DNA from 3 places in the Oceanobacillus sp. CF4.6 genome. Region 1 is predicted to be linked to each of the others. Evidence: riboswitches for the same ligand, from Rfam matches in the RefSeq annotation. Region 1 holds a riboswitch; each other region holds the start of a gene.
The links. Region 1 has a riboswitch for S-adenosylmethionine ahead of ACHABU_RS08790 (OsmC family protein). Riboswitches for the same ligand answer to the same signal wherever they lie in the genome.
Positions count from the first base shown of each region.

Region 2: linked by a shared signal. The riboswitch ahead of ACHABU_RS06455 (sodium:solute symporter family protein) and the one ahead of ACHABU_RS08790 (OsmC family protein) in region 1 are both predicted to bind S-adenosylmethionine.
Region 3: linked by a shared signal. The riboswitch ahead of ACHABU_RS12940 (5-methyltetrahydropteroyltriglutamate--homocysteine S-methyltransferase) and the one ahead of ACHABU_RS08790 (OsmC family protein) in region 1 are both predicted to bind S-adenosylmethionine.

Region 1 covers NZ_JBIMEX010000004.1:129,881-140,031, reverse strand. Annotated here, with positions in the region: gene hisJ (histidinol-phosphatase HisJ) at 1-355, shown strand, start outside; gene ACHABU_RS08815 (YesL family protein) at 370-1,023, shown strand; gene ACHABU_RS08810 (DeoR/GlpR family DNA-binding transcription regulator) at 1,086-1,850, shown strand; gene ACHABU_RS08805 (glycoside hydrolase family 3 protein) at 2,231-4,354, shown strand; gene ACHABU_RS08800 (RNA-guided endonuclease InsQ/TnpB family protein) at 4,680-5,807, shown strand; gene ACHABU_RS08795 (NADH-dependent flavin oxidoreductase) at 6,068-7,198, shown strand; SAM riboswitch class I at 7,488-7,604, shown strand; gene ACHABU_RS08790 (OsmC family protein) at 7,666-8,118, shown strand; gene queE (7-carboxy-7-deazaguanine synthase QueE) at 8,727-9,455, opposite strand; gene queD (6-carboxytetrahydropterin synthase QueD) at 9,448-9,915, opposite strand; gene queC (7-cyano-7-deazaguanine synthase QueC) at 9,915-10,151, opposite strand, start outside.
Region 2 covers NZ_JBIMEX010000002.1:573,148-583,298, forward strand. Annotated here, with positions in the region: gene ACHABU_RS06435 (hydroxymethylglutaryl-CoA lyase) at 1-819, opposite strand, end outside; gene ACHABU_RS06440 (TRAP transporter large permease) at 838-2,124, opposite strand; gene ACHABU_RS06445 (TRAP transporter small permease) at 2,121-2,633, opposite strand; gene ACHABU_RS06450 (TRAP transporter substrate-binding protein) at 2,667-3,668, opposite strand; gene ACHABU_RS06455 (sodium:solute symporter family protein) at 3,859-5,469, opposite strand; SAM riboswitch class I at 5,605-5,710, opposite strand; gene ACHABU_RS06460 (SDR family NAD(P)-dependent oxidoreductase) at 6,055-6,825, opposite strand; gene ACHABU_RS06465 (phosphodiester glycosidase family protein) at 7,219-10,151, opposite strand, start outside.
Region 3 covers NZ_JBIMEX010000008.1:22,319-32,469, reverse strand. Annotated here, with positions in the region: gene ACHABU_RS12965 (DUF421 domain-containing protein) at 1-240, opposite strand, end outside; gene ACHABU_RS12960 (acyl-CoA synthetase) at 481-2,085, opposite strand; gene ACHABU_RS12955 (3'-5' exonuclease) at 2,440-3,054, opposite strand; gene ACHABU_RS12950 (CBS domain-containing protein) at 3,128-3,820, opposite strand; gene ACHABU_RS12945 (MBL fold metallo-hydrolase) at 3,840-4,814, opposite strand; SAM riboswitch class I at 5,066-5,169, shown strand; gene ACHABU_RS12940 (5-methyltetrahydropteroyltriglutamate--homocysteine S-methyltransferase) at 5,253-6,356, shown strand; gene ACHABU_RS12935 (5-methyltetrahydropteroyltriglutamate--homocysteine S-methyltransferase) at 6,411-7,514, shown strand; gene menC (o-succinylbenzoate synthase) at 7,552-8,667, opposite strand; gene ACHABU_RS12925 (GNAT family N-acetyltransferase) at 8,720-9,511, opposite strand; gene ACHABU_RS12920 (glutamate-5-semialdehyde dehydrogenase) at 9,667-10,151, opposite strand, start outside.

The DNA.
Region 1 (10,151 bases):
ATACTTTCAGACTTTACTACAACTCGTCGACGCTGACTTAGGTATCTATAAACCGAAGCGGGTAGGACATATTACACTCTGTCAGAAATTCCAAACCTTCTATAAAGATGAGGAAACGCATTTATCAGCGGAGTCGATTTTGTTAATCGATAAATTGTTAGAGAAGGTAAAGAAAAATCAATATGAATTAGATTTTAATACGGCCGGAATGTTTAAGCCTTATTGTGGGGAGCCATATCCATCGCTACAGATTATGAAAAAGGTGAAGGAAATGGAGATTCCCTTTGTCTATGGATCGGATGCACACCATGTTACGGATGTAGGAAGAGGCTATCAAGCTTATAAAACATTATAGAAAGAGGAATGAGCATGCAGGATATAGGAAATAAGATGAATCATGTAGGAGAATGGGTGTATCGCCTGCTCATATTAAACTTCCTTTGGGTCGGTTTCACGCTGTTAGGTCTCGGTATATTGGGTATATTTCCAGCAACCCATGCACTGTTTGCAGTACTTCGTAAATGGCTGATGAACAAAAAACCCGTCAAAATGACAAAGGATTTTATGTATTACTATCGAAATGACTTTTGGAAAAGTAATGCACTAGGGTATGTTATTGTACTGATTGCAGCAATTCTTTGGATCGATTTTCGCTATTTTATGTCGATTACTAGCTTTGGAATGTTCGTATTGGGGCACTTTATGCTTTTATTCTTTGTCTTTTCACTTCTTTCGCTATTCATCGTATTTCCTATTTTTACACATTCCGAGCTATCGTTTATGCAGTATGTAAAAAATGCATTGATTTATCCGTTTACCCATCTTGGAACAATGATTTTACTTGCTGTCTCTCTTGGGTTGTATTATTTTATCGTATACCAAGTACCTGGGTTCATTCCCTTTCTAGGAATTAGTTTTCCTTGCTTCGTAATTATGAAAATCATACTTCCAACCTTTCAGAAAAAGGAACAAAAAGTTAAAGGTTGGTTTAAAGGTCAAAAAGATACGCGTATCTATTATTAGTAAAATGGTGGGAGTATCTTGTAAGATTGAATAAGACAGGTAAATAGGTAAGGGGGAGACAAGTGAATAAAGAAGAGCGGCATTTGCAGATTCTAAATCAATTAGAAAGCCAAGAGAAGATTTGGGTGGCTGAGTTAGCACAAGCACTTGATGTTACCCCTGAAACCATTCGAAGGGATTTAGCAGAACTTGAAGTAAATGAACAACTAACACGTATTCACGGTGGGGCAGTACCGTTTATCCAGACTCAAAAGGAAATGATATTTGAAAAGAAAATGTCCGTACATATTGACGAGAAGAAGCAAATTGCCAAAAGAGCTGCAGCAATCATTCAACATGGGGAAACAATAGCTATCGATGTTGGGACAACGACTGTGCATATTGCGGATATGCTTGACAATGTGCAAGGATTAACTATTGTCACGAACTCGTTAAGTGCTGCAAGCCGATTTAATTTAGCAATTGAAGAACAGCGGATAACAGGACAGATTATCATGTTACCTGGGATCACAAATCCATATCAAACTTCTGTGAAAGGTGCCTATACGGTTGAATTTTTGAAACGATTTAGTTTTAACCGTGCCTTTATTTCATGTGGCGGGGTAACAAACTCCTCAATCTATGATTTCGATATGGATGAATCGCTCGTCTCCGAAGCAATGATTCACTGCAGTCAAGAATCGATCCTGCTTACCGATGCATCTAAATTGGATAAGAAATCATTATTTGAAATAGGACCATTAACGAATATATCTAAAGTGATTTGTAATGAGGCTAAGCCGAGTCATTGGTATGAGAATGGGTACGAGTGGATTGCAGTCGAATGAGGGGAAATTTGACGAGGCATAACAGATGGCGTGCCGAGGAGATAAATCAGGGATACAAGTGGAAAAAGCAATTATAAGAGAGCGATTTTAATAGAAGTGAAGCTAACTAAGAACTTTCTAAGTTAGCTTTTTTTATTTCCATAATCAAGAATTGGGATAATAATTGATGACTTCAAATATTATACTAAAATAATTAATCATTGATTCTAAAGTTTCTCATATTTATTTAGCTAGATACATTAATCATATATTTGTCTTGAAACTACGTTTGTTTATCTACCCAACAAATTATTACACATTTTAGTCATTTTACTGTTATAATTGTAGTGTTAAATAAAAGAAAGCGCAAACAATAGATAGTATATAGAGGAGGCAATAAAGTGGAATATAGTAACAAGCAACCAGAATTAGAAGTCAAAACAAAGAAACTCATTGAAGAAGATGGTCTGAAATTTAAAGATTTGAATGGAGACGGGAAACTCGATCCATATGAAGATTGGCGCCTGAGTCCAAAAGAGCGTGCAGAGAACCTTGTTTCCTTAATGAATATCGATGAGAAGATCGGTATGATGCTGATTAACTCACGTAAAATGGGACTTTCTCAAGAGGACAAGAAAAAAACAAGTCATGATGGTGTGTTAGATGAATCTATTGTGGAAAAAGGGGAAACGATCTTTGCCACATCAAAAGTATATGGGACAACACATACGATTGAGAATAGAAAGTTAAGACATTTCATTTTAAGAGACAACTTTAGCCCAGCTGAAATGGCAGAGTGGATAAATAAAATGAATGAAGTTGCTGAAGGGACCCGCTTAGGTATTCCTGTCTTGATCGCATCGAACTCAAGAAATGAACATGCAGAACCTGTTTTTGGTATGAACGATGCAGGTGGAATTTTCTCCACATGGCCTGGAACCTTAGGACTTGCAGCCGCAGCACAGGGAGAAATTAAAGATGGTGGAGATGCATCACTTATTAGCGAATTTGCTAAAATTGCCCGCGATGAGTGGGATGCAACTGGAATTAGAAAAGGTTATATGTATATGGCGGACACTGTTACAGATCCAAGATGGCAGCGGACGTACGGTACGTTTGGAGAAGATCCGGAATTTATTTCGGATGCAATTGGTCGCCTGATTGATGGATTCCAAGGTAAAGCGTTAGGGAAAGATAGTATTGCAATGACAACGAAGCATTTTCCTGGTGGCGGAGCAAGGGAAAATGGATTTGACCCCCATTATGAAGAAGGAAAGTGGAATCTATACCCAACTCCAGGGAGTTTAGAGAAATATCACTTACCACCATTTAGAGCAGCAGTAGAACATGGAACATCGTCCATTATGCCATATTACTCTATTCCAAGTATCAAGAAAAGTGTGGTACAGGAGTTCGAGGGGAAAGACATTCCATTCGAAGAGGTAGGCTTCACATTTAATCAATATTTCATCAATCATATTCTTAGGGAAAAACTTGGATTCAAAGGCTATATCAATAGTGACAGCGGTATTATCAATAATATGAGCTGGGGCGTTGAAAGCTTGAGTGAGGCCGAACGTTTTGCTAAAGCGGTTAATGCTGGGACAGATATTGTTGCGGATACAAATGATATTGAGAATCTTAAACTAGCCATCAGCAAAGGATGGATTAGTGAAAACCGTATTAATGAAGCGAATGAGCGACTGCTTACAGAAATGTTTACGTTAGGTCTTTTCGATGATCGTACGTATAATTCACCAGAATCGGCTACCACTGTAATTAGTAACAAAGCTAATTGGGATGCTGCATATGAGGGCCATAAAAAATCTGTAACCATTCTTAAAAATCAAAACGAAACATTACCACTAACAGCGGAAAAGCTTGACGGTAAGAAAGTTTACGTGGAAGTATTACACAAGGAAGAAGAACGGGCAACAGCATACACGGAAAAGGCAAGAAAAGAATGTCTTGAGCTTGGTCAGTTTACGTTGACCGATAACTATGAAGAAGCTGATGTAGCGATTATGTTCTTACATCCAAAATCTGGTTCTTACTTCAATGCGACACCAGGACTATTAGAACTTGATATTTGTCAGGATAAAGTAGTATCCGCTTTGGATGGTTCATTGTATCAGGAAACTACCATAACAGGTATCAATCGTCTAAAAGAAGTGGCAGACAATGTTCGTAGTCGCGGTGGTAAAGTGGTTGTCAGTGTGAATGTGACATTACCATGGCTTCTTGGAAACGTGGAACCACTTGCAGATGCATTAATTGCTGGATACGATACTTTCTATAATGCACAGTTTGAAGTTATCGCAGGCAATAGCCAACCAGTAGGTGTTCTTCCAATGACACTACCAGCAAGTGAACAAGTAATTGCTGTTTATCAGAATGGTGAAAGTGTGTCAAGAAATGATGTACCAGGCTATGACAAGGACAAGTATATGCCTGAAGGACTTAGCTATGCATATAAAGATAGTGACGGAAACGTTTATACACTAGGTCATGGATTAAGGTATTAATTGAAGTAAAATTATTTATGTGTTACAGATACATTCTTTAACATTATAAGAGGTCATTACTCAGATTGTTAGACCTGAGAAATGACCTCTTTTTTTGCATGGAAGTAGCCAGTTTTTTTCGAGTTGAAAAAAGTTCATTTATTTGGGCAAAATAATTTCAGAGAATTATTGCTTTTTTAACAGCATTCCGAAAGAAGTCTCCCTTTTCAAGCCTGTACCGGGCTGCGCCTAAGGCTAAGGGGGAGATGAATTTCGGTTTGCGATAGCAAAAACACTTGCACTTTAGAAACATACGTTCTATAATTAGGTATAGGAGGTGCAAATTATGTTGCTGAATCAAAAATACGAAATTTATCCTTCAGACGAACAAAAAGAACAACTGGATCGTTGGATTTCTTATTGTCGTCAGGCCTATAATTCTGCACTTCTGGATAAACAACGAAAATATAAGCAATCTAGAGAATCATACACACGCTTTGCTATGCAAAAGCAATTAAAGTTAGATAAAAGTAGTAAGCCTTTTCTGAAAGAAATACCTTCTCAACCATTACAAGAAGTATTCATTCGATTAGATAAGGCCTTTGTAAAATTCTTTCGAAAACAAGCAAATTATCCAAAGCTTAAGAAATACAAAGATTACAACAGCATGACTTTCCCACAATTTGGCTTCAAACCAAACTCACATCATCGCTACGCAGCATCTTTTGCCACGAATGGAAATCTACAACTTTCAAAACTAGGTCAAATACCAATTCATTTACATCGTCCGATAGACGGAACGATCAAACAACTCATTATAAAACGACAAGGAACACGCTGGTATGCTATTTTTAGTGTCGAAAGGCAAGTATATCCAGCACCAATCAACAGAGACCTTGTAGTTGGGATTGACGTTGGGTTGGATAAATATGCCGTTTTATCCGATGGTAAAAGCTTTGATAACCCAAGATTTTTTCGTCAAACAGAAAAGAAGTTGAAACGAGCACAAAAGAAGCTTTCCCAACAAAAGCGAGGCTCAGCCAATTATAAGAAACAAGTCATCAAAATCCGTAAGCTTCATGAAAAAGTAGCTAACCAACGAAGAGATACCTTACATAAATGGAGTTACAATCTAACGAAATACTATTCCGTTATTGCAGTAGAAAACTTAAACATTCGAAATATGGTAAAAAACAAACGTTTAGCTAAGTCCATTTCTGATGCAGGATGGGGAATATTTCGCAATATGTTATCTTACAAATGTGAAAGGAATGGTGGATTACTTATCAAAGTCAATCCAGAATTTACGACCCAAGATTGTTCTGAATGTGGTACGCGTGTGAAAAAATCCTTATCCATCCGCACGCATGTTTGTAAAAGCTGTGGAACTATCCTGGATCGTGATTACAATGCCAGCCTAAATATTTTGCGTAAAGGGTTAGAGCAATTAGATCAAATGTTAGTGATGGACTAATCAATAAAAACTGTAGGGCAAGGTTGTGTCCGAACAGTATAATCAAAGCCTGTGGAGACGATGTCAGCCATCTTAGGAAACCCCTTCGATGCAGTGGTCTGTGAAACAGGAAGCCCCATCTTCAAGCATTCGGAAAGAATGATACGGTGGGGTCATTCACGTAGTTCATTTTATTTCCATACATTCAAAAAAGATGCTATTCTGATTGAATATTCATTTAAAATAGGTGGAATCTAATTATCATATAATGGAGGAAAATCATGCAAACTAAATATACAGCGTTACTTGAGTCTTATCAATTACCAAATGGAATCGAAATAAAAAATAGAATGATGATGGCACCGATGACAAATTACTCATCCAATCCAGATGGCACTGTGACCGATGCAGAAGTAGCATATTATGCCCGACGAGCGAAAGGTGTGGGTGCTGTTATTACAGCAGTTGCAAATATCACACCAGGTGGGAAGGGTTTTCCGGGTGAGATTGGTTGTGACCGTGACGAATTAATACCTAGTTTAGCACAACTTGCTAAGAGCATTAAGAGCCAGGGAGCGAAAGCAATTTTACAAATTTTTCATGCTGGAAGAATGAGTCCTTCTGACCAAGTTCCAGATGGGGATGTCACAGCACCAAGTAATATTCCGGCAGAACGCGCGGGAACGCTTGGAGTAGTACCAAGAGAATTAACGGAGACAGGGATCGAAGAAATTATTGAAGCGTTCGGCCAGGCGACGCGTAGAGCGATTGAAGCTGGATTCGATGGTGTTGAAATTCACGGTGCAAATGGATACTTGATCCAGCAATTCTTTTCTCCACATGCCAACAGACGAGAAGATCAATATGGTGGTAATATAGAAAAAAGAATGACATTTCCGTTAGCAGTTATTGATAATGTACAACATGCTGTGAAAGAATATGCGAATGCTCCTTTCATTGTCGGTTACCGCTTTTCCCCAGAGGAACCGGAAACCCCTGGTATTACGATGGGAGATACGCTACAGCTCGTTCATGTACTGTCAGATAGAGGACTTGATTATCTACATGTATCATTGCAGCACTTCTGGTCTAAGGCGAGAAGAGAAGCCGATACATCAAGAACGCGTATCGAATTACTTTTGGAGACAATCAATAAACGGGTGCCACTAGTAGGAGTCGGATCGCTCTATACAGCAGATGACGTAGCGGAAGCAATGAAGACAGGAATCGAATTTATTGGACTTGGTAGAGAGCTTCTAATCGATCCAGAATGGGTACAGAAGATCGAAAGTGGGAATGAAGCAGATATTAATACGACTCTTGATTTGAATGGCAAGGAAGCGTTGGATTTCCCAGATCCATTTTGGAAAGTTATTACATCTGTTCCAGGCTGGGTTCCTGGGGTGGAATAACCTTTCAAATATAAATACAATAAAAATTAAGGCGCAGAGAATTAAATTCTCTACGCCTTAATTTTTATTAGTGCTATTATGCTAATTGTTTAATAAAGTAGCGATTTGAGGATGGCATTAGTGAACTTGCACCAAATATTTAAGTGAGTTAATTCACAAACAATACTCTTCGTTTTAACAATTTTTTTCTGTCTGTTCATAAATTAGAAATATTTAGTGCATTGACTATTTAAAATAATGTGATATTATATATAATAATTCCGATGTAAATAATAAGCATTAAAATCACTTCTTATAAGAGAGAGGGAGGGACTGCCCCCGTGAACTCTCGGCAACCAATTCAATGCTTCTTTTCAGATTGAACCCGATGCCAAATTCAGAGGGATTCTGAGATTCCGGATGAGAGGAACTAGCAAAATGAATTTATAATTAATATAAATTACCAATGAAAAAGGAGAGATTTTAAAATGGCAATTACAACAGTGAGTGCGAAAACGGTTTTAAAGGAAAATGTGTTAGTGGAAGCCGAAGCTAGAGGTCACAAAGTTATAGTAGATGAACCTAAAAATTTAGGTGGTACAGATCAAGGGATGAATCCAGTAGAGTTGCTACTTTCTTCATTAGGTGCATGCCAATCAATTGTTGCTAGAACTTATGCTGAAAAGTTTGAGGTTGATCTTCAAAACTTTTGGGTCGAATTAGAAGGGGATATTGATCTGGATGGATTCTTTGGTAAATCGGATGTACGACCAGGCTTTTCCGATATTCGTTATACGTTCCATATTGAAACAAATGCTCCTGAAGAGAAAATACAGGCATATAAGGAATTTATTGAAGCCCATTGCCCTGTGGGAGATACCATTGCAAATCAGGTAAATCTATCCTCTTCAAAAGTAGTAATAGAAACCCCAGTTAAATAGAATGGTTAGGTGGGGACTGCTTCTTTAGTAAAATAAGGAACTATCGATTGATAGTTCCTTATTCTTATTTTACCCTTGTGCCAGGTTGTTTAATAAAGATAAGTTACTTTTCAAAAACACCTTTAATATTATCCCATCCATAAACAAGTTCAATGAGTTTCTTTCCTACAATTTTTACTTCTACTTTATCTATTACTTCCACCCAGTGATTCATAGAATAATCTCGATTCATTATCTTCTAATACAAAAACAAGCATTGTATTTATTCCTACAGTCTCAAATGACCGCCTTGTTTAATTATTACCCCCGATAGGACAATTTGTCGAAATAATCCATTCACAAGCAAAACCGCAGTGATATTTACAATTTTACTGCGGTTTTTTATTGATATAAATTGATTTATCACTCTTTGTAAATCAAACTATTTTCATGGGAATTTCCTGCTATTTGATATACTTAAGCTAACTGAATGGATTATTAAACAAGTTCAGAAAAGTGTTCTTCATAAATCTGATGAATGACCATACAAGGAAAAAATTCAAGAGAAAGAGTTTATGAGATCTTCCTCTAATCAATATTTTTGTAGCCGAAAAACATAAAGCATTTAACTAAACACCACGTTTGTTCCCCCAGATAAGGGCATGAACTTGTGGAAGAACTCGAACATGATTCAGTTTAGTTGATGCAACAACCTTCTCAATCAGCCATTCATATTTGATTAAAAGTTTACTAGCAAGGTTAGATGCTTCACTTTCTACCAGGTCATCATTTCCAACCTGAAGGAAAAAGGGAACCTCTGGATATCGTTCATGCACCTTTTCTGCATAGGTTAAATCTTCATCATCAAAAATGACGACTTTTAAACTTGTATTTTTAAGCCGATTATTGATTTTTAAGTTTTTAATAATTAAATCAAGCGTTTCAAAATTTGTGTTCATCTTGGAGCTCGGCGGTTTAGGGGAAATTGTGAGATCATCGATTGCAAGGAACCAATCCTGCCAGCGGCTACCCTGTGTTTCCAGTGCCACTTCCATGTTTAACTCGTGTAATGTTTCTACTAGTTCATTTAGATTGGCTAAGAGTGCGGGATTTCCACCTGAAATGGTTACGTGATCAAAATGGTCTCCGCCTGTTTGTTTGAGCCGTGTCATAATTTCGTCGGTAGTCAACCTTTCAATCTCTTCTTTAGCACTGCCGTCCCAGGTAAAGGCAGAGTCACACCAAGAGCAACGATAATCACAGCCGGCTGTTCTGACAAACATTGTTTTTCGACCGACGACCATTCCTTCCCCTTGAATGGTTGGTCCGAAAATCTCAAGTATCGGAAACTTATTCATTTATCATCCACTCCCGTCTTGCCTCGGCATAGCTTGTCGGTGTTTCATAGAGTTTAACGAATTCTACTCGGCATTCATTTGATTTATCGAGAAGTGCTTTCTCCATCTCTTCATAAATCCAAACAACCATATTTTCGGCAGTAGTATTCATGTTTGGAAGGGTATCATTTAAATAACGATGGTCAAGGTGAATTTCAATTTGTTCTTTCCAAATGCTTTTAATTTCTCCAAAGTCGATGACAATGCCAATTTCGTTGGCAAACCCGCTAAGTCCAAAAATAACGTTGTATGTGTGCCCATGTAAGTTTTTACATTTGCCTTCATAGCAATGGAGGTGGTGGGCAGCATCGAAAGTGAATTCCTTACATACCAGAACACGTTTCTTATGGTATTTGAGCTCATGCTTTTTAATGTCTTTGTCTATTTTCTGCAAGTTCTCCACAATAGTAAATCCGTACATCAGGAATTCCCCTTCTTTTGCAGATAGTTATCCAGCCCATTTTTTCGCAGCTTACATGAAGGACACTCGCCACATCCCCCGCCACGAATTCCGTGATAACAGGTAAGTGTATTCTCGCGAACATAGTTAAAGGCACCAAGCTGGTCGGCAAGTTCCCAGGTTTCTGCTTTATCCAACCACATTAATGGTGTATGGATAACAAACGAATCATCCATCGATAAATTCAGTGTTACGTT
Region 2 (10,151 bases), on a different contig from region 1:
AGCTGTTATTAATTGATTCAAATCGGGATCAATCGGAATGTTCATCTGATAAAACATATGTGCAACATCTTCCAAACACACATTTCCGGTAGCACCAGGTGCAAAAGGACATCCTCCGATTCCACCAAGCGACGCATCAAAGATTCGGATCCCTGCATCGTATCCAGCAATAACGTTTGCTAGTCCCATTCCCCTTGTATTATGAAGATGCAAACTATAATCCACATCTGGAAAGCTATCTTTTACGCTATTTACAAAACCAGAAACTTGCAATGGATTTGCCATGCCCGTCGTATCTGCAAGCATAAAGCTGTCCAATCCTTGAGCGGTTAATTTTTTGATCACCTCTGTGACCCGGTCAACTTCATATAATCCTTCAAAGGGACAGCCAAAAGTCGTAGCTAAACCGACATTCACCTTTTTACCACCCGTTTTCATGAATCGATTTATTTCAACAATGCCCTCAATGGATTCATCTACCGTTTTATTTACGTTTTTTCTATTATGTGTTTCACTGACTGAGACGACCACATTGACTTCATCCACGTCTGACTCCAATGCGAATTCCGCACCTTTTACATTCGGAACGAGCGTAATAATACTTACATCTTCGCGATTCAGTTGTTGGATTACTTCTTTGGCGTCCTTCAATTGCGGAACTGCTTTTGGTGAAACGAATGAGGTTGCCTCGATTCGCTTCACTCCAGCAGCTATAATCTCATTGATAATACTAATTTTATCCTCTGTTTCAACCCAATCTTCCATCTGAAAGCCATCTCTACCGGTAACATCAGTTAGAAGTACTTTTTCATTATCCAATAGGTTCATCTCCATTCGTTATAAGAATAAATCAGGTAAAAACGTAACGAGTGATGGGAAAACAATGAGTACGATTAATATGATTAAAATCGGAATAATATAAGGCACGACACCTCGGACCAATTCAATATAAGGTAACTCTCCAACTCTAGTAATTGCAAACAAAACCATGCCAAATGGCGGTGTAATCTCTCCGATCATTAAAGCCACAATCATGATGATTCCAAAATGCAATGGATCTCCTCCGACTTCCATAATCAGTGGAACCAATACTGGCGTTGCGATCGTAATGGAAACAATCGATGATAGGAACATTCCTAATAAAAGCAGGAATACGAGACATAATCCCATCACGAGATAGTAGTTATCTGTAATCGTTGTAATCGTATTGGCAAATGTAACCGGGACACGCTCCCTTATAAGGATCCAGGCAAATATATTAGCTACTCCTAAAATAACCATAATTACCGCACTATCACGCATCGTACTTTTGAAAATTTGATATAAATGAGAAAGCGAAATCGTCCGGTAAATAACCGTTGATAAAATAATCGCATACAATGCTCCAACAGCCGCTGCTTCGGTGGCGGTAAACACGCCTGTAAGTACACCACCAATTAAAATAACAGGGGTTAATACTGGTAAGAAAGCCTTTTTAGCCGTTCTTGCTATTTTTCTCAACGATGCCCTGGCTTCTGTTGGAAAATTATTTCTTGTTGCTTGAATGGCTACAAAAATACTTAATGCAGCCGCCATCAATATACCAGGAATAATTCCTGCAATTAACAGCTTATTGACAGATACACCCGCAATAATTGCATAAAGCACAACAGGAATACTTGGTGGAATAATCGGTCCAATTAATGAAGAAGCTGCCGTAATACTTGCAGAAAATTTCTTCGGATAATTCGCATCGTTCATTGCTTTAATTTCCACTGCACCAAGTCCTGCAGCATCCGCAGTTGCCGATCCACTCATGCCGGCAAAAATAACACTTGCCAAAATGTTCACTTGGCCCATGCCGCCTTTCAAATGACCTACCAAAGCTTTTGCAAAATCAAATAAACGCGTCGTCACATTGGATTCATTCATCACCTTCCCTACTAACAGGAATAAAGGGATGGCCAACAATGTAAAACTATCCAACCCAAAAACGGTACGCTGTGCAATTAAGATATCAGGAATTTCAAAAAGTCCACGATCTAATACAAAATATGTAAGTGAAGCGATTCCCATCGAGAAAACGGCGGGAATACCGATGATAAGCGCAACAACTAGAGTAAGTAGCATAATAACCATAATCATTTTACATCACCGCCTTCATTTTTCCTAAAATCCATTATGTAGCGAACTAGTTGATGCCCAAAGAACCAAAGCATGAGCAACGAACTAACAAATAAAGCTAAATATAGGACCCCTTGAGAGATCGGAACCATTGTTAATGGGATGTGCCAGCGATCAATCGTCATTTTGATACTCCCCGTTAGAAAGCTCAATGCCACAAGTGCAGAAATAACCGTGGTAAACATATAAAATCCTACTTGTGCCCGGTATGGCCAATTTTTTACCAAGTTATCGATTAAATCAACACGTAAATGATCTTTGTATTTGACTGCAAGTGCCGCACCAAGCAATACAGACCATAAATTCAAATATCTGGAAGCTTCTTCACTCCAGGTCAATGGCATACTCAATACAAACCGGAAGAACACTTGCAGAATTACTACAATAAAAAATAAAATAAATAAAATTGTTGCTACATGTTCGATTATAAATGTAACGCCTGCCATCATTTTCTTATAAAGATTTTGCATGTTCTCCCTCCTTCTAATTAAAAGAATGTAACCCTATTCCTTGTTCATGATTCTTTGAACTTCTTCATACACACCGGGTGCTAATTCATTTTCAATAATTTCCTCAATCGCCGGTTGTGCTTTTTGCCTCATTTCTTCCTGGTCCGGATAAATAATCTCCATGCCATTTGCTTCGATTTCCTCAATAAATGCTTCATTACTATCTGCAACAATCTCATCTGCATATGCGAGGGTTTCGTCAATTGCTTGCGTGACGATTTCTTGCTGCTCTGTAGTTAACTTATTTTCCCACGTATCCTCACTGACGAGCCATTGTTGAAACAGTTGAATATGTTCTGTTTTCATCAGGTATTCCTGATAATCCCACATTTGACGTCCCGCGATATTGGTAAGAAAGTTTTCCTGTGCATCCACGGTTCCGGTCTGTAATGCAGATACAATTTCTGTAGCGGCGATTGGTGTCGGGAGTGCTCCCAATTCTGCCCATACATTCACCCACCACTCTATTTCCGGCATTCTTATTTTCATCCCTTGTAATTCCTCAATGTTTGAAAAAGGAATATTCGAGGTCGTCCAACGCGCACCATAACCATGAAGTCCCATTGGAATAATCCCGCCTACTTCTTTTGCAATTTCTTTGATTTCATCTCCAACCTTCCCGTCCATAAATTCTCTCATTGAATCAAGATCCTGGAATAAAAAAGGAATCGAAATGGCATTATAATCGGGATAATACAATTCAGCTTGCAATACGCTATACCCGATATCAATTTCCCCCATGTTCATTTGTTCTAAAGCCTCACGCTCTCCACCTAATTGACCAGCCATGAAAAATTCGATTTCCATGGTATTATCACTTAATTCAGTTATTTTGTTACCGAAAAATTCCTTGATATCTTTATCGATACCTGAATCATCCATCGTAGTTGCGAAAACGAGTGATAACTTTTCCTCTTTTGAACTCGCTACCGAATCTCCACACCCTGAAATAAGTAGAGCAATAATAGTTAACATAAAAATTAAATAATACTTCATGATTGAACCCCCTTTTACGCGAATATTGTCGAAAAACGACAACAGCAAATTAAAAAAATCATACCATAGCAAGATAATTTAGTAAACAACAATTTTTCAAACTATCAGAATTCAGCAGCATGGGGACGGTTCTTTTGCTTCCTATATAACAAAAAGGAAGCAGGAGAACCGTCCCCATGCTTCCTACTAGTTAAACTGCAGCCGTCTCCCTCCGAACACCCTGTGCTTCAACCGGACGAACAAATCTTATTGCTGCAATGAAATAAGACAAAATAGCTGCAAACATAAATAGACCGAATAATCCATTTTGATAGAACGTATTAAAATAGAGGACATTTGTAATTGTAAATAAGAGACCTGCAGTCAACGCTAAATAGCCAAATCGATCTGCTTTTCTAAAAATCCACTCTGATTTGTTATCGGTAAGTGTCACCAATGTGATCGTTAGGATGTTAATGGAACTTCCGACCCAAACCGGATGTACGTTCATATAAAATTCTTGGGGATTCCACCCACCCAAGTAATACCACAGCAAACCGCTTGTAAAGCCTGTAAACAACGATGCAACAACTGCACGTTTTGTCACGACTGGCCAGAATAAAGCTGCTACAACCGGTGCGAACGTGGCACTGTTTCGAATCGTCCAGGCAAATACATTCCACCATGCGGATTGCTCTGTTCGCATTAAACCAAATAGAATCATAAGTCCAGTTAAAAGTAGTAAGGAAATTTTTGTATATTTGATAAGTTGTTCTCCAGATGCTGTCGGCTTGATTGCACTGCCAACATCACGTCCTAAACTTGTTGCACCGGAGAACTGGCATGGGCCACCCCATCCGAGCGCACAACCCCAAACACCGAGAAAGAATATTCCTACGAGTGGAGCAGGCAGAACCTCCATCAGGTACAACGGAATCGCTATGAGACCTGTCGATGCATTCGGTACGACTACCGCTGCCGATATTCCGAATAAAACACCACCAACGATAAAAGGAATCGCCATAAAACCAGCCATAATCAAGCCTTTCTGTCCCTCTTCCGGTGTTCGGGATGAAAGTGCCATCTGAAAAGCGGCCTGGGCCAGAATGACATTTACGAGAAATGTACCGAACCAGACGACAATTACCTGCAAACCAACGCTGCCAAAATCAAACATTTCGGGACGCTCCACATTTAATGCTGCCAAACCGGAAATTCCCGGATTAATGAAAAAGGCAATGATACCGATTGTAATCATCAATCCAAACAAAACCATATTCATCGTCTGTGTAAAGGCGATGGACCACATACCGCCAGCCTGCAAATAAATGAAAAGTAAAATGGCAGTAAATGCTACAGACAAACTCAAGGAAATACCAGTGAACACATGGAAAGCGGAAGCAAATGCGATTGCAGTCGCAACCGACCACATCGGAAAGGCAAATGCAGTAATGGCACCAGATAACCCTTTTGCCGTTCTCCCAAATTTATCACCAATTAGTCCGGAAACAGTGACAAGCATTCTTTTCCGGAAAGATCGGATAATCAGTAAAGCGATAATAAAGATTTGAACCATTTCTGCCAGACCATACCAAATCGCGGAAATACCACTTAAGTAAGAAAGCTCCAGAATTGATATAAATGTCGAACCGGAAAATAATCCAGTAATGCAAAACGCAACAATCCATTTGTTAAAATTTCGGTTCCCCACAAAATAGCTGTCCTTTTTAGTCAAACGCCGCTTTGCAATTTGCCCGGCTGCTATAAGCGCAAACGTATATCCAACTGCTAAAACAATAATCCACACACCGTATTCTGTCATAATAACAACTCCTCAAATAATTATTAAACACATCGCAATACTCAACTTTAAGCTATACAGACTCATGTTTGTTGAACCAAAATAAAAACCCCCTTCTATAATAATAAGAAGAGGGTGGATATATCCGATGTCCTCTTCTTATCTTCCAGACAACTGTCTGACGGAATTGGCACAGTACTCATTACGAGCCCGCTGCCGAGGTATCAAAGGGCCAATTTCCCTCCACCTCTCTTGATAAGAAGTACGTTTATGTAATTGTATATAAGTTACCTTGTTCTGCTCAAAAAGTCAATCATTATTTAGTCGAGAAGCACGGGGACGGTTCTTTTGCTTCCTATATAATAAAAAGGAAGCAGGAGAACCGTCCCCGTGCTTCCATCGAGGGCTAGTTAGCCAATTTCATCCTTTCTCTCCACTTTACTTTTTTCATTTTTTTCAGTAGGGAAGTTTAGTATAGAAGAGTAAAATAAATAGAAAGAAGGTTACCACCTATTGAACGAAATGGTAACCTTCTTTCATAATCAGGAGGAAAATATACTACTTTACTATACTCCACTCCTTTACTTCAGATAATATTCTATCAAACTATTTAGCACCTAGCCCACCATCAATTCGATATTGTGAACCAGTGATGAATGCACTCTCATCTGAAGCAAGAAACAGAACCAGATTTGCCATATCTTCCGACTCTCCGTAGCGTCCAAGTGGGATAATTTGAGTAAATGCTTCTTTTGCTTCTGCACCCTTCCCAGGAATTGTTCCTTCTTCAATGGAACGCATCATTCTTGTATTCACTGGTGACGGATGAATAGAATTCACTCGAACATTTGCATCTGCAACTTCTAATGCCGCAGTTTTAGTCATCCCCGTCACCGCGTGCTTGGAAGCACCGTATGCAATTTGGTTAGGAGTACCCATCAATCCGGCTCCAGATGAAGTGTTAATTACACTACCATATCCCTGCTCTCTCATGACTGGCAATACATGCTTCAACCCTAAAAATACTCCTCGGACATTTACATTGATTACTTTATCAAAATCTTCCACATCTAAATCAGTTAATAGAGCTATTTTTCCTTCAATACCTGCATTATTAAAGAAAACGTCAACTTTTCCGAATTGATCAACCGTCTCTTTAACGTATTTCTTTACATCATCCTCTTTGGAGACATCTGCCTCAATCGTTAATACTTCACCGAATGATTTAAGTTCATTCTTCGCTTCCTCTAATGGCTCTTTGAATAAGTCTACTAAAACGACCTTAGCCCCTTCTTTCAAAAACTTTTCTGCTGTTACCTTCCCTATACCACCAGCACCGCCAGTAATTACTGCAACTTTATTATCTAATCTACCCATTTAAATTCCTCCTCTTATGATTACGTTTACAATTCTATTATACTAGTCATAAATTACTAGGACAAATTAAAAGCTCATGGAAAAAATGAGACAGGATTATTACCCAAAGTTATATTCGGAATAAGTACCACAGTCATCATTAGCAATTTTTTTGGATAACATTTATATCTCCAAAAGCATTTTCTCCTATATCCATCCCGCTTCATATTTTCCTTCAACAAGTCGTATGCATCCTAGTATTCTATACATATAATTACTCTGTAAATAGTAAGATTGCAGCTATATTTATCTTTTTATCGATAATGCATTCGTGTATTTAATAAACCATATTCCATGTATAAAAAAGACGCAATTCATCAAAGAGAATTGCGTATTTTCATTAAAAATATATTCCTATTGAATCGTAATTTGCTGTTCACCGCTTACGTTATTTGATGTTACTTTTAATGTGATTTCTCCTGCTTTCAGTGGTTTAAGCTTTCCATCTGCCGGATTGAAAACAGCTGCATAGCTCCCAGACTTTTCAGCTCGTTCAGCTGCTTTTCCTGAGCCAATATAGACATTATTGCTTCCTTCCCAAGTTACAGATGCTGGATAGCGTAAAGGGAAATCCAGATTTCCAGCCTGATGGCCAGTTGCTTCAATAGAAATAGTTTCACCGATTGCAACAGATTTAGGTGCGTGCAGTGTAATTGATTCTAGCAGTGGGCGAACCTCTGCCTGAATCCATTCTGCGCCCTTCACATTGCTTTGCTCTGACGCTCTGTCTGGACCGATTGCCTTATCAGGTACAGCAGTAGGATCAATTCCAAATAATGTCCATGCATAGAAACCGCCATTATCTGCTGCACCATAAGGAGCCTTCCCAGCAGGTCCTGTAACCATATATGGAACACCTTCCACACGTTCGAGATTTACGGTGTGTGCATGACCACTAATATACATAGCTCCCTTTCCATTTGATTCTTCACGGAATTCAGTGAGCCATTTCTCCAACAGCTCAGCCTCTTTACGATCAGACAGCTGACTATTTTCTGTTGGCAATGGATCACGTGTTGGGTGGTGTCCGATAACCGTAACATTTTTAATAGCAGGATCTGATGCAGCGTCTTCCAGAGATTCTTTCAATTCAATCATTTGATTAAAATCACTCGTTCTTAAGCTTCCTGTTGCTGTATCCAGTAAAATAAATCTTGTTCCATTATGATCAAAGCTATAACGGTTTTCCTCAAATACCTCTAAAAAGTTTTCCAAATTCCCTGAACCCGCAATTTCGTGGTTACCAGGAATATAGTAGATTGGAATCTCATCTCCTACTTCTTCCTCTAAAATCTGTTTTGCAAACTCAAAATCCTCTTTCCATGCTGTATCAACAAGATCCCCGTTGATGACCAGAAATTCAGGATCTTCAGCAACAATCTGGCGAAGGGATTCCCGTGCCATTTCTGCTTGATTACTGTTTGGAGAAGCTGCTGTAAATTGACTATCCGCAAGTACTGCAAATTTCCAACGATCATTACCTATCGATTCATTTTGGATAATTAATGAATCCGTTGTTGGATCCTCTTCTTTTGGTATTTCAACTGAAGGTGGAACTTCAACAGTCAAATCATCAAAGATCAGCTGTCCGGAATATTGCTTATTTCTATCTGTTTCCACCGGATAAATACGCCATAATTTCGCTGGATAGTTTATCCCCTCTGGAAGAGATGTTTCAATATATTTCCAGCCTGTCCAGTTTACCTGATTCGCTAATGTCAACGTATAGTTTGTGCCGGATGCATCCGTAATAACGGTACGAAGCCAAGCACCATTGCCATCACCATGTACCCATAAACCGATTTTCTGAACATCACCAGGGAGTTCAAGACGTGGAGATGTCTGTAAATAGGCTGCGCGAGTCGCAGTAGTTGTCGAAAAGTCATAGTTCACCTGGATGCCATTTCCCTCTCTGCCTTCTACTACTTCCATGGATGCACCGACATTGGATGGATACTTTGTTACACCCCATCCTGTTGGATCTTCAAAATCAGCTATATTAATGGAAGTAAGTCCGACCGTAACGGGAATAGTTATTTCCTTATCCAGTACAGTTGCGGAAATGGTAGTGGATGCCCCATCTTCCAAAGGTACAACAGTAAAGCTCCCATCCTGGTTTTCCTCGATTGTAATAAATGAACCATCATACTCCAACTCGACGTCGCGAGCTTCAATTGGAGCTGAATATCCATTAGAATCATAACCAGTAACAGAAAAACTGCTGCTTCTGCCCATTTCAAGTCCTAGATAGGAGCTTGAAGGCGCTATCCGGTCCAAATCTCCGAGTACGGTAATCTCCTTTGTTCCTTTTGCAGATTTAATTTGTGCTTCCGCTACAGCAGATCCAGTTTTCTTCGCATAAAAAACTCCATCTTCTTCAAAAGATCCGACATCTGCCGGCAGAGCCTGCCAGGATATCTCTCCAACTTCTACAGGAGAATAATTTTCATCGTGACCAAGTCCAGTAAAAGTTCTGCTCAATCCAGGGAAAATACGATCACTGTTTTCCATATCTGAAACTGTTTCAACAGAAAAAGCTGAGAGTTCACCACTGCCAGCCTCGGCAAAGATGCCAATCCCATTTGGCACGCTGCGTTCAACGCCGTCAGATGGTTCATTTACCACTTCAGCATTTTCATAACCCGGTTTCCGTGCGACCATTGTCGAAGAACCACCACCATCGATATTCAAGGCAGTATGTGCACCATATTCTTTCATCAATTCCCCAAGTTCTTTATAGGTCATTCCGCGACTATCTGTTTGACGACCGTCAACGAGTCCAAGAATCATCGTGTTCCCATCTTCGGAGAAACCAACAGCTGTACGTGGTGCTGTTGTACTATCATCAATTTTTGTAGGAACTTGTCCATTTTCGACCAGTTTAATATTTCCACCTACTGCAAAATTCATTATTGTATCTTCATCCATTTTTGGCGCGTATTCCACGTTTACTTTATCACCAATGGATAGCTCTTTTAATAGAGTAGCACCTTGTTCACGTCCAACCAATACAAAGGTGTTCTCAGCAATATCTCCACTGCCAGGTTCCTCAGATACAGCAACTACTTCTCCTTCTTGGACAGTTACTTCATATAAAGAAGTCCCACTTGCTGGTCTTTGTGCTTGATCCCACACAGATGTATACAGTCCAATTCCGTTTGCTGGAATGGAAGATTGATTTAAAGCTGAAAGTATAGAATCTCCATTGGGAAGCTTAATGGTACCCTCAAGGAAGATATTCGCAATTTGTCCTTTTCCTTGCTCATCGACTCCTGCTGTTAACGTAT
Region 3 (10,151 bases), on a different contig from region 1:
TGATATTACTTTTTGTAGAATTCCGATTAAGATAATAGCAACAGCTGTATGAATATGTTCAATTTTCGGATCTGCGATATCAGCCCCAACAACCGCCCCAAGTGAAAGAAAAATAAGAAAATCAAAAACGGGAAGCTGACCGATCGAGCGTTTCCCCATAAATAAGGTCACCATAAGAAGTAATGGTAGTATGGTTATAATTCGAACTAATAAAATTAAAAGCTCTTTTGCCAATTCCACATATGCACCTCCAAGTTAATTGAGTTATTCCTTAGAATGTATCAAAGTGAGAATTACTATGTAACGGGCTGAAATAAATAACTTGGATTTTACTGCATGAAGATTCTTACCTAATAAAAAAAATGCTGTGAGACTCACAGCATTTTTAGAAAACTTGGCATTCGCCAAGCCTGTGGGCGATGCCTTAGTTGCACTTATGCAGAAAGAAATATGGATATACTTTCTTTACTGCTAAAAAAACTACTTTTGACTTAAACCTTCATACTGATCACGCAAGGAACGTTTCAGCACCTTCCCACTCGGATTTTTCGGCAATTCTTTAGTGAAATCGATATACTTTGGAATTTTAAATTTCGATAAATGTTCTTTACAAAATTGAATGACATCTTCTTCCGTTAATTTAGCACCGTCTTTTAATACAATGATAGCTGTTACTGCCTCTATCCAATATGCATCGGGAATACTGATTACGGCAACTTCCGAAACTCCTTCTAGTTGATAGATGGCCTCTTCTACTTCCCGACTTGAAACATTTACTCCCCCAGTATTAATCATGTCTTTTTTACGGTCAACAATGGTAATATAGCCTTCTTCATCCATCACCCCAAGATCACCACTGTGGAACCATCCATTGCGGAATGCTTCAGCTGTTTTATCAGGGTCATGCAGATAGCCTTTCATCGCATGTGGGGTGCGATGAACGATTTCACCTATTTCACCACGTGGAACTTCTTTGTCGTTTTCATCGAAAATCTTAGTTTGTACATTTAATATAGGTGTACCTGCAGAACCCAGTTTGGTTAATTGATCCTCAGGTTGCAATACCGTTACAAGTGGCGCTACTTCTGTTTGTCCATAACAATTCCATAACTTTGCGTTTGGCAGTCGTTTGGTAAGCTCTTTTATAACTTCCATCGGCATTATTGCCGCTCCGTAATAGCATTTTTTTAACGATGACAAATCCCGCTTATCAAAATCAGGATGACGAAGCAAAGCAATCCACACGGTCGGCGGGCAGAATAGTTGTGTCGCTTTTTCTTCTTCAATCGTTTTAAGTATGAGCTCTGGACTTGCAGCTTCTAATACAATTCCACTCGAACCAACGTATACACTCGGACCTAAAAATACGTGAAGCTGTGCACTATGGTATAGCGGTAATGCATGTATAGCCACATCTGTTGTTTCCATTTTTGCATCAATAATTGTACTTACATACTCACTTATAATGCTCTTATGTGTTAGCATAACTCCTTTTGGCCTTGATTCCGTTCCACTTGTATACAATACATGTGCTAAATCATCATCATCCATTTCGACATCGACAAATTCAACCGGCTGTCCTTCACGTGCCTTAGACAAAGCAACCCAAGAAGAAAGTTCTCCAGCGTAATCCTTCGTCACATCCATTACATAGCGGTGTCTGATTTCCAGACTAACGGCCGACTGATCCAGCACTTGAGCATATTCCTCCGATGCAATTAGTCCACTAACTTCAGCATGTTCCAAAATATATCTTATATCCTCTCGTGTTAGCATATAATTTATTGGAATCATAACAGCCCCGATACGGGCCAACGCGAAATTAACGACGACGAAATCCAGGCTGTTCTTTGACATAACAGTTACCATGTCACCTTTTTTCATGCCATCACTCAGGAAGGATTGCGCCGTTTGATTCACTAAATTATCGAGTTCCGAAAAGGTTAATCGCTGCCCATTGTAAGCGATTGCAAATTTATCGGGAATACGGTCTTTCGTGCGATCCAATAAATCACCAAGCGTATTTCTTCGTGCTCGGCTTACAATCTTACGAAGGTCATCCTGCACTTTTGCATTTATACTCATTACACCACTCCTTAAATAGGGTTGAAGATGATTTTCATGCTGAATATTCTTTCTATTAGTTTATTTCAGTTAACTTTTAATAGCAAGTACGAGATGTATTAAATTTCTTTGCTTATCAAGATATACTCAACATAGAAAAAATTTTATATGGATAACGGCTATTTTGTTGGATGGGGAAGCTTAGCATTAATAAATGCAGGATTAGCATAACGCAAAAACAGAACCGGATTTAATTGGTTTTTTCTTTCTTTATTCATCGGTCCAATCCAATTGCAACGTTAATCTTACTATTTGTCGAAAAAAGATAACTTTCATGTAAACGAAAGGACTAAGCATACATCGCTTAGTCCTTGATTATTTAAAAGAAATTTTCCTGCTGCCTTTTGCTCGTTTTGTTTTTGGTGGCATATAGCCCCGTTCATAAATTTTACCTTTTGTTAGATTACATTCATCTAAAAAGATGTCCATTGAACTTGTTGGATATTCTTCCATTGCTTTCATAAAAACTTTTGCAGCGACTCGTGCATCTTCCAAGGCATGGTGGTGTTCAAATGATATGCCATGATGTGATGCTAATGTATTTAACTTATGGTTGTATAATTCAGGCCACATACGCTGCGAAATTTTCACGGTGCATAGATAGTCCATGAATGGATATGGCAGTTTAAAATAATCGAGTGTATTACGGATCACACTCATGTCAAAGCTCGCGTTATGCGCGACAACCAAATTATTCATCAAATACGCATGAAGTGTTGGCCACAATTCAGCAAATGTAGGAGCATCTGCAACATCTTCTTCGGTAATCCCATGAATATATGTATTAAACGGACGAAAATCCGTCATTGGGTTAATTAGACTATAATATTCATCAATAATTTCATGTTCGTTGGCGACAACAAGACCAACAGCACACGGACTGTGGCGTTTTTCATTCGCTGTTTCAAAATCGATGGATACGAAATTCATGGTTCTCCCTCCTCTTACAGCTATTACCTTCTTGGTCATCTTAAAAACTTTATTGGTCAAATCAATTAGGGAATTATATTTCCATTATATCCCAGTTTGTTACGATTCCCAATAGTTTCTCTTGAGAGTTTCCTTTTCCTGTTATGAGCAATGCTTCCAGGCGATATCCTTTTCCAATCTGCTTCTTAAAAATTTCCATTGCCTCATATACAGATGTATCTCTTGATATAAATTTATAATTATCATTTTTCTCACATTGAAGGATTTCCTTCAATTTGGTGTCCAATAAAGGTACTGTACCATCTTGCATTCCTTTTGCCAGCCATTTCGTAATCCCCTTATGCGTAATCAACCCTTGGAATTCGTCATCGTTATAAACAGGAAATTTTGTTATCCCCTTGTGATTAATGACTTCCAGCATATTGGTCATTGGCTCATTTTGCTGAAAGGATATCACTTTTCTTATAAAAAGTGGATCTACTTTGCGTGGACGGGTGAGTTCCTGTTCAATTCTTTCGATACGTTCTACGACAGTATCATGTGGTTCAGCAATCGCAAAAGCCATATCAATTTTGTTATGAACAATCGCATTTCTTAGTTCAGCAAATTCCAGTAAGTCATCCGTGTACCGTTTAATAATTGCATTAGAATCTCGAAGCACTCTGACAGCTCTGGAAAAACCCATTTCTTTTTTAATAAGCAATGCTTTTATCTCTTTTTCAATTCGATTAAATGCAGTTATAAATCGTTCCGAATTTTTGTACATGATAAATTCTCCCGTGAAATTAAAGGTTTTTTAGGAACTTGCTCTGAGCGTTGCTTCCGTGTATCGACTTTTTGAAGAATACGATTCCATTTTCTTCCACTCTCAAAAGTTCGCCTACTGCTTCCAAATAAATTAATCGGGTTAACGTAGCCATAAATGGACTAATATATGTATGAATCGTTGACTCCCCATAAATTACTTCACATAAATCGTTTGCTGTCTTCCCTTTTTCAGATATATGTTCCAACAGTTGCTGCAGACGATAATCATGCTTTTCTTTTATTCTTTGCACACGTTCCTCTAAGTCCATAATCGCTTCACCATGACCTGGAAGCGCAATATCGACCGGATAATTGATTATTTTTGCAAGCGAATGATAGTATTCTTTCATTGGATTTAATTCTTCTCCTGTCCATAGTCCAATTACAGGAGAGATATTTTTTAATACATGGTCTCCCACTATCATTACCTTTTTTTCCCTTTGGTAAAAGCAATACTGATCGGGAGCATGACCAGGTGTCCAGACTACTTCATAGAAATCATTGCCAAATTGGATTTTATCATGTTCTTCAAAGAAACCATCGGGCTCAAAATCATAAATAAGTGAATCATTTTTAAGATGATCGGGTAATTCAGGAATACCATGTTTCTTAATTAGCCCTTTGAGTTTCCTATTAGAAGCGTCGGCGTTACGGCCTTTCAACATTTCTTTATATCCAAGCTTAGAAGTAAAAACAGGAACACCAATGTGCTCCTGAAACCATTTTGCAAGACCGATATGATCCTGGTGGGTGTGTGTCAAAATAACTTTTTCAACTACTACACCTGATTCCAATACTATTTTCCACGTGTCCATCGCTTCTTTTGAATATAAACCGGTATCAATAACTGTATAACCGTTATTTCCTTTTATAAGATAACTGTTCACTTCATGCATTCCACCGGGAATATGGATAACGAGTTTGAATATATTTTCAGTTACTTTACTTAACATATTACTGTCCCCTTTTCATTAATCTCCAGTAGATGCAACAATAAGATTAAAACTTTATAATTTCTATTTTATCGTTACTACTATTAAATGCCAAGCAAACAGTTTCTTAAGTAATCTCTATTGCTTTATAGAATTCCACAACAAGAATTAACGAAGTAAGTGACGTATCTTTTAGTAGATTATTTAATCTATTCTTGACTTATTCGATTTTAGCATGTATTCTGTCTATTAACAGTTAATTAAATATGTATTTCTTATTTAGAGAGGTGGAGGGACTGGCCCTTTGAAGCCTCGGCAACAGACTGAAAATGTACTGTGCCAATTCCAGAAGCAGTGATCTGCTTGAAGATAAGAAGAGAAACTAGTCACGGTATCTAAACCTCTTCTTATCTTTGGAAGAGGTTTTTTTGTTTGTAAAACTTAAGATGAGGTGAAGTAATGTCCAAGAAAAAAGGAAATGCACCATTTAAAGCAGACCATGTAGGAAGCCTACTGCGTCCGGAAGCCATACATATTGCGAGAAAAGAATTTAAAGATGGAAACATTACTGCTGAGGAATTACGGGCAGTGGAAACAAAGGAAATTAAAAGAGTTGTAGATAAGCAGATTGAAGTTGGTTTAGAAGCAGTAACCGACGGAGAATTCAGACGTACCTGGTGGCATTATGATTTCATAGAAAATCTGAATGGACTTGAAGGATTTGAACCAGAGAAAGGACAGAATTTCCATGGTGTTGAAACAGAAAAACACAGTGTACGAAACACTGGAAAAATTTCTTTCAACGAGGACCATCCATTCATTCATGATTTTATGGAGTTAAAAGAAATGGTAGGCGATCGTGCAGTTCCTAAACAAACGATTCCAAGTCCAAATCAGTTATTTATCGCTGGTATTAGAAATCCGGAAATTTATCCGGACATTGAAGCATACGCAGATGATGTTATCGAAGCTTACCGCGCTGCATTAAAAGCATTTTACAATGTCGGTGCACGTTATATTCAACTGGATGATGTGTATATTGCAAGACTATCAGCAGATGACAATCCATCTATAGAAGGCAGCTATTCCAGACAGCAACTGATAGATTTAGCATTGCGAGTTGTCAACGAAGTTCTGGAAGATAAACCAGAGGATTTAACCGTTACAACCCATTTATGTCGCGGAAACTATCAGTCTACGTGGGCATTTGAAGGAAGCTACGCAAAAATTGCACCAACACTGTTTGCAAAAGAAAAAGTAGATGGTTTTTTCCTGGAATATGATGACGAACGCTCTGGAAGTTTCGAACCATTGAAATATATTCCAAATGGTGGAGCACAGGTAGTTATCGGTGCAGTAACATCCAAGTTTGGTGAACTCGAAGATAAAGAGGCAATTAAAACGCGGGTAAAAGAAGCGGCGAAATATGTCCCCTTTGAACAATTATGTATAAGCCCACAGTGTGGATTTTCGTCGACACATCACGGTAATAAACTTACTGAAGAACAACAGTGGGACAAATTGAAATTCGTTGTTGACGTTTCAAAAGAACTTTGGGGTTAAGCTCCCTATCACTATTTTAGAAATAACATTACATATTAGAAAAGGGGAAATAAAATGACAAAAACAGTAGTTAAAGCTCCTTTCAAAGCAGACCATGTAGGAAGCTTCCTGAGACCAGAAAATTTGCACCAGGCAAGAGAAAATTTTAAAGAAGGAAAGATTTCAGCTTCCCAATTACGTGAAGTCGAAACAAAAGAAATCGAGCGCATTGTCGATAAGCAAATTGAAATTGGATTACAGGCAGTTACAGATGGCGAATTCCGCCGTAGCTGGTGGCATCTCGATTTCCTGGAAAATTTGAATGGTATCGAAGGCTATGAAAAAGAAAAAGGGTATGTATTTGATGGCATCGAAACAGATAAACATCACATTCGCAATACCGGTAAAATTTCATTTAACCCAGATCATTTTTTTGTGAAAGATTTTATTGATTTTAAAGAAATCGTTGGTGACCGTGCAATTCCAAAGCAAGCCATTCCGAGCCCTAATCAATTGTTTGAAGCAGGTATACGGAATCCGGAAATTTATGCGGATATTGAAGAATATGCCAATGACATCATAAAAACATACCAAGATGCGATTAAAGCTTTCTATGATGCAGGTGTACGTTATTTACAATTAGATGATGTATATATTGCAGGTCTGTCATCTCCTGACTTCCAATTAACGGAAGATGGATATTCAAAAGAGAAATTAATTGAACTGGCATTGCGTGTTGTAAACGAATCCCTTGAAAATAAACCAGATGACTTGTATGTAACAACTCATTTATGCCGAGGAAATTACCGTTCTACATGGGCGTTTACTGGAAGCTATGCGGAAATTGCTCCAACTCTATTCGCTAAAGAAAAGGTAGATGGTTTCTTCCTTGAATATGATGATGAGCGTTCCGGGAGTTTTGAACCTTTGAAATATATTCCAAATGGTGGAGCACAAGTAGTTATTGGTGCAGTTACATCTAAATCCGGTGAACTGGAAGATAAAGAAGCAATCAAAGCACGCATTAAAGCGGCATCGGAATTCGTTCCATTAGAACAGCTTTGCCTTAGCCCACAATGCGGATTCGCTTCTACACATCACGGCAATAAATTAACAGAAGATGAGCAATGGGCAAAATTAGAATATATCGTTGATCTTTCCAAAGAAATTTGGGGATAAACGTAAAAGGAACAGCAATTATGCTGTTCCCTTTTTATTAAAAATGATAATTCTTTGTCCACTCTGTAAAATGATTGAATGCTTTTTCATCGATTTCATATCCTATACCTGGCCGTTCAGGAACATCAATTACCCCATTTTCTACAACAACTTCAGGTTTGATAATATCTTTTTCCCAGTATTGGGATGAGCCTGCTGTATCTCCTGGTAATACAAATTGGTTTAATGTGGTTAAAGCTATATTATGGGCTCGTCCAACACCAGCCTCTAGCATTCCACCACACCACACTTCCATTCCTTTTTCCTGACAGAAATCATGAATTTTCTTTGCTTCTGTCAGTCCGCCAACACGGCCAATCTTAATATTAATGATTTTGCAGCTACCGAGTTCATAGGCTTTTTTTGTATCCTCGATCGAATGAATACTTTCATCCAAACAGATAGGTGTCTTCATTACCGACTGAAGTTTAGCATGATCGACAATATCATCATGTGCCAGTGGCTGTTCGATCATCATTAAGTTTAATTCGTCCAATTGCTGTAGCTTGTCCATATCATTTAGAGTATATGCTGAATTCGCATCTGCCATGATTGGCGTATCCGGAAAATGCTTTCGAACTTCTTTTAATACTTCATAGTCCCAACCTGGTTTAATTTTAAGTTTGATCCGCTTATAACCCTCTTCTACAAATTGATGGATCTTTTCAATTAAATCAGGTATGGTAGGCTTTATCCCAATGCTTATTCCAACATCAATTTCTTTCTTGCCACCACCGAGGGCTTTTGCTAAACTCAGATTTTCCCGTTTTGCGTATAGATCCCATATGGCACCTTCCAATGCAGCTTTCGCCATATTATTACGTCTAATCGGTCGAAAGAGTTCCGTTACCTGATCGGGGTGTTTTATTTCATTTTCTTTTAAAATAGGTATCAGAAAGTCTTCCATCACATGTAAATTTGTCATCACCGTTTCCTCGCTGTACCAAGGGCTTGAAAATGCAACAGATTCACCAAATCCACGATTTCCTTCATAATCAATTGCTTCAGTGATGAAAAATTCCTTCTCCTGAAAGGTACCAAAGCTTGTACGAAACGGATTCTTTAAACGCATCGTCAACTTATGCAACTTAAATTGTTTCATAGGTATCGTCATTATGTGCCTCCCTTAACCAAACTATCCCATTAGAGGGGATAATAAAGCGTTTTTATCTCGTGAAAATATAATAGCTGCATTCTGAACGAGAGTGAATAAAATCATCTGCTTGATATCCGTCATCAAATAGCAGATTGAAAACCTTCTTTGTCGCCTGTCTCCAGTCTTTTGCAAGTTCCAAATCTTTCTGCTTGATTTCCTGAAAGTTTGTTGGAATTTCCACGAACCATACGTCACTATGCTTGTTATAATGAACGTGAAAATTATCATTTATTACCGGTCTCTTTTCTACATCCATGGTAATTAAGACTTTTGTTTCATCAAAAACGACTGCATCCTTTTCCCTGCATGGTTCACTGATATCCCACATAATCTGTATTCGATCAGATGGCAGTCCCTCGCTGAATTCATTCTGCAAATCGCCGTAATGGTTTCCTTTGAAATCCGTGCCTCTTGCTCCAAGTTTGTGCAAGTTTAAATAAGCGTTGACACTTTCCAACGGATCGAACGTCCATGTAACCATTTCATAACCCATCTTTTTTGCAATTTCCGCCTGTCTCACTTTTATTTTTTTGCCGATTCCGATTTTACGATATTCCTTCAATATCCCCATCATATGCGAACATAGATAAGCATTTTTTCCGTCAAATCCCGGGAAACTATAAAGAAATCCGACCATTTTGTCACCTTCATAAGCACCTAAAATCATTCCACCATTATTGATTCCTGTATAGGTTTGATGTAGTGGGGTGGGAGGCATATGCCAAACCAATTCCTCAATATGTTGTACTTCCTTTAATTGTTCCATTTTTGTTAATTGCTTTATTTTAATTTTATCTTCCATAAAAAAAGCCCCTTTTAATGTGATTCAGAAACTCTATCATCCATTCGTTATTAATCAATAATCCTACTACAAAATTCTCAAAACCGAACAGTGCCTGTCACTCCCCGAATTTTGTCGAATATCGTTTACATTGGGCGGGGACATCTAAGTTGCCGCTAGTTTCGCGTTTGGCCAGTTCCTTTGATAAAGTATTTACTCGATGTTAATGCCTCTAACCCCATTGGCCCTCTGGCGTGCAGCTTTTGGGTGCTGATTCCGATTTCAGCTCCATAACCAAATTCGAAGCCATCTGTGAATCTGGTGGATGCGTTATGATATACTGCAGCGGCGTCCACATTTTTCAAAAACATTTCTGCATGTTCCTCAACTTCTGTAATAATCGCTTCGGAATGTCTTGTTCCATATTTATTAATATGCTGTATTGCCTCTGTGACACCATCCACTATTTTGATGCTTACCGCTAGACCGAGATATTCTTTATACCAGTCTTCTTCCAATGCTTTATTTGCCTGCGGATACACTTCCTTCACTTTATCATCCCCATAAATTTCCACATCATTTTCTAAAAGCTTATGCAATAGCTCATCTCCATGTACGTTAAACCATTGCGATTGGATCAGAATGGATTCAATTGCATTAC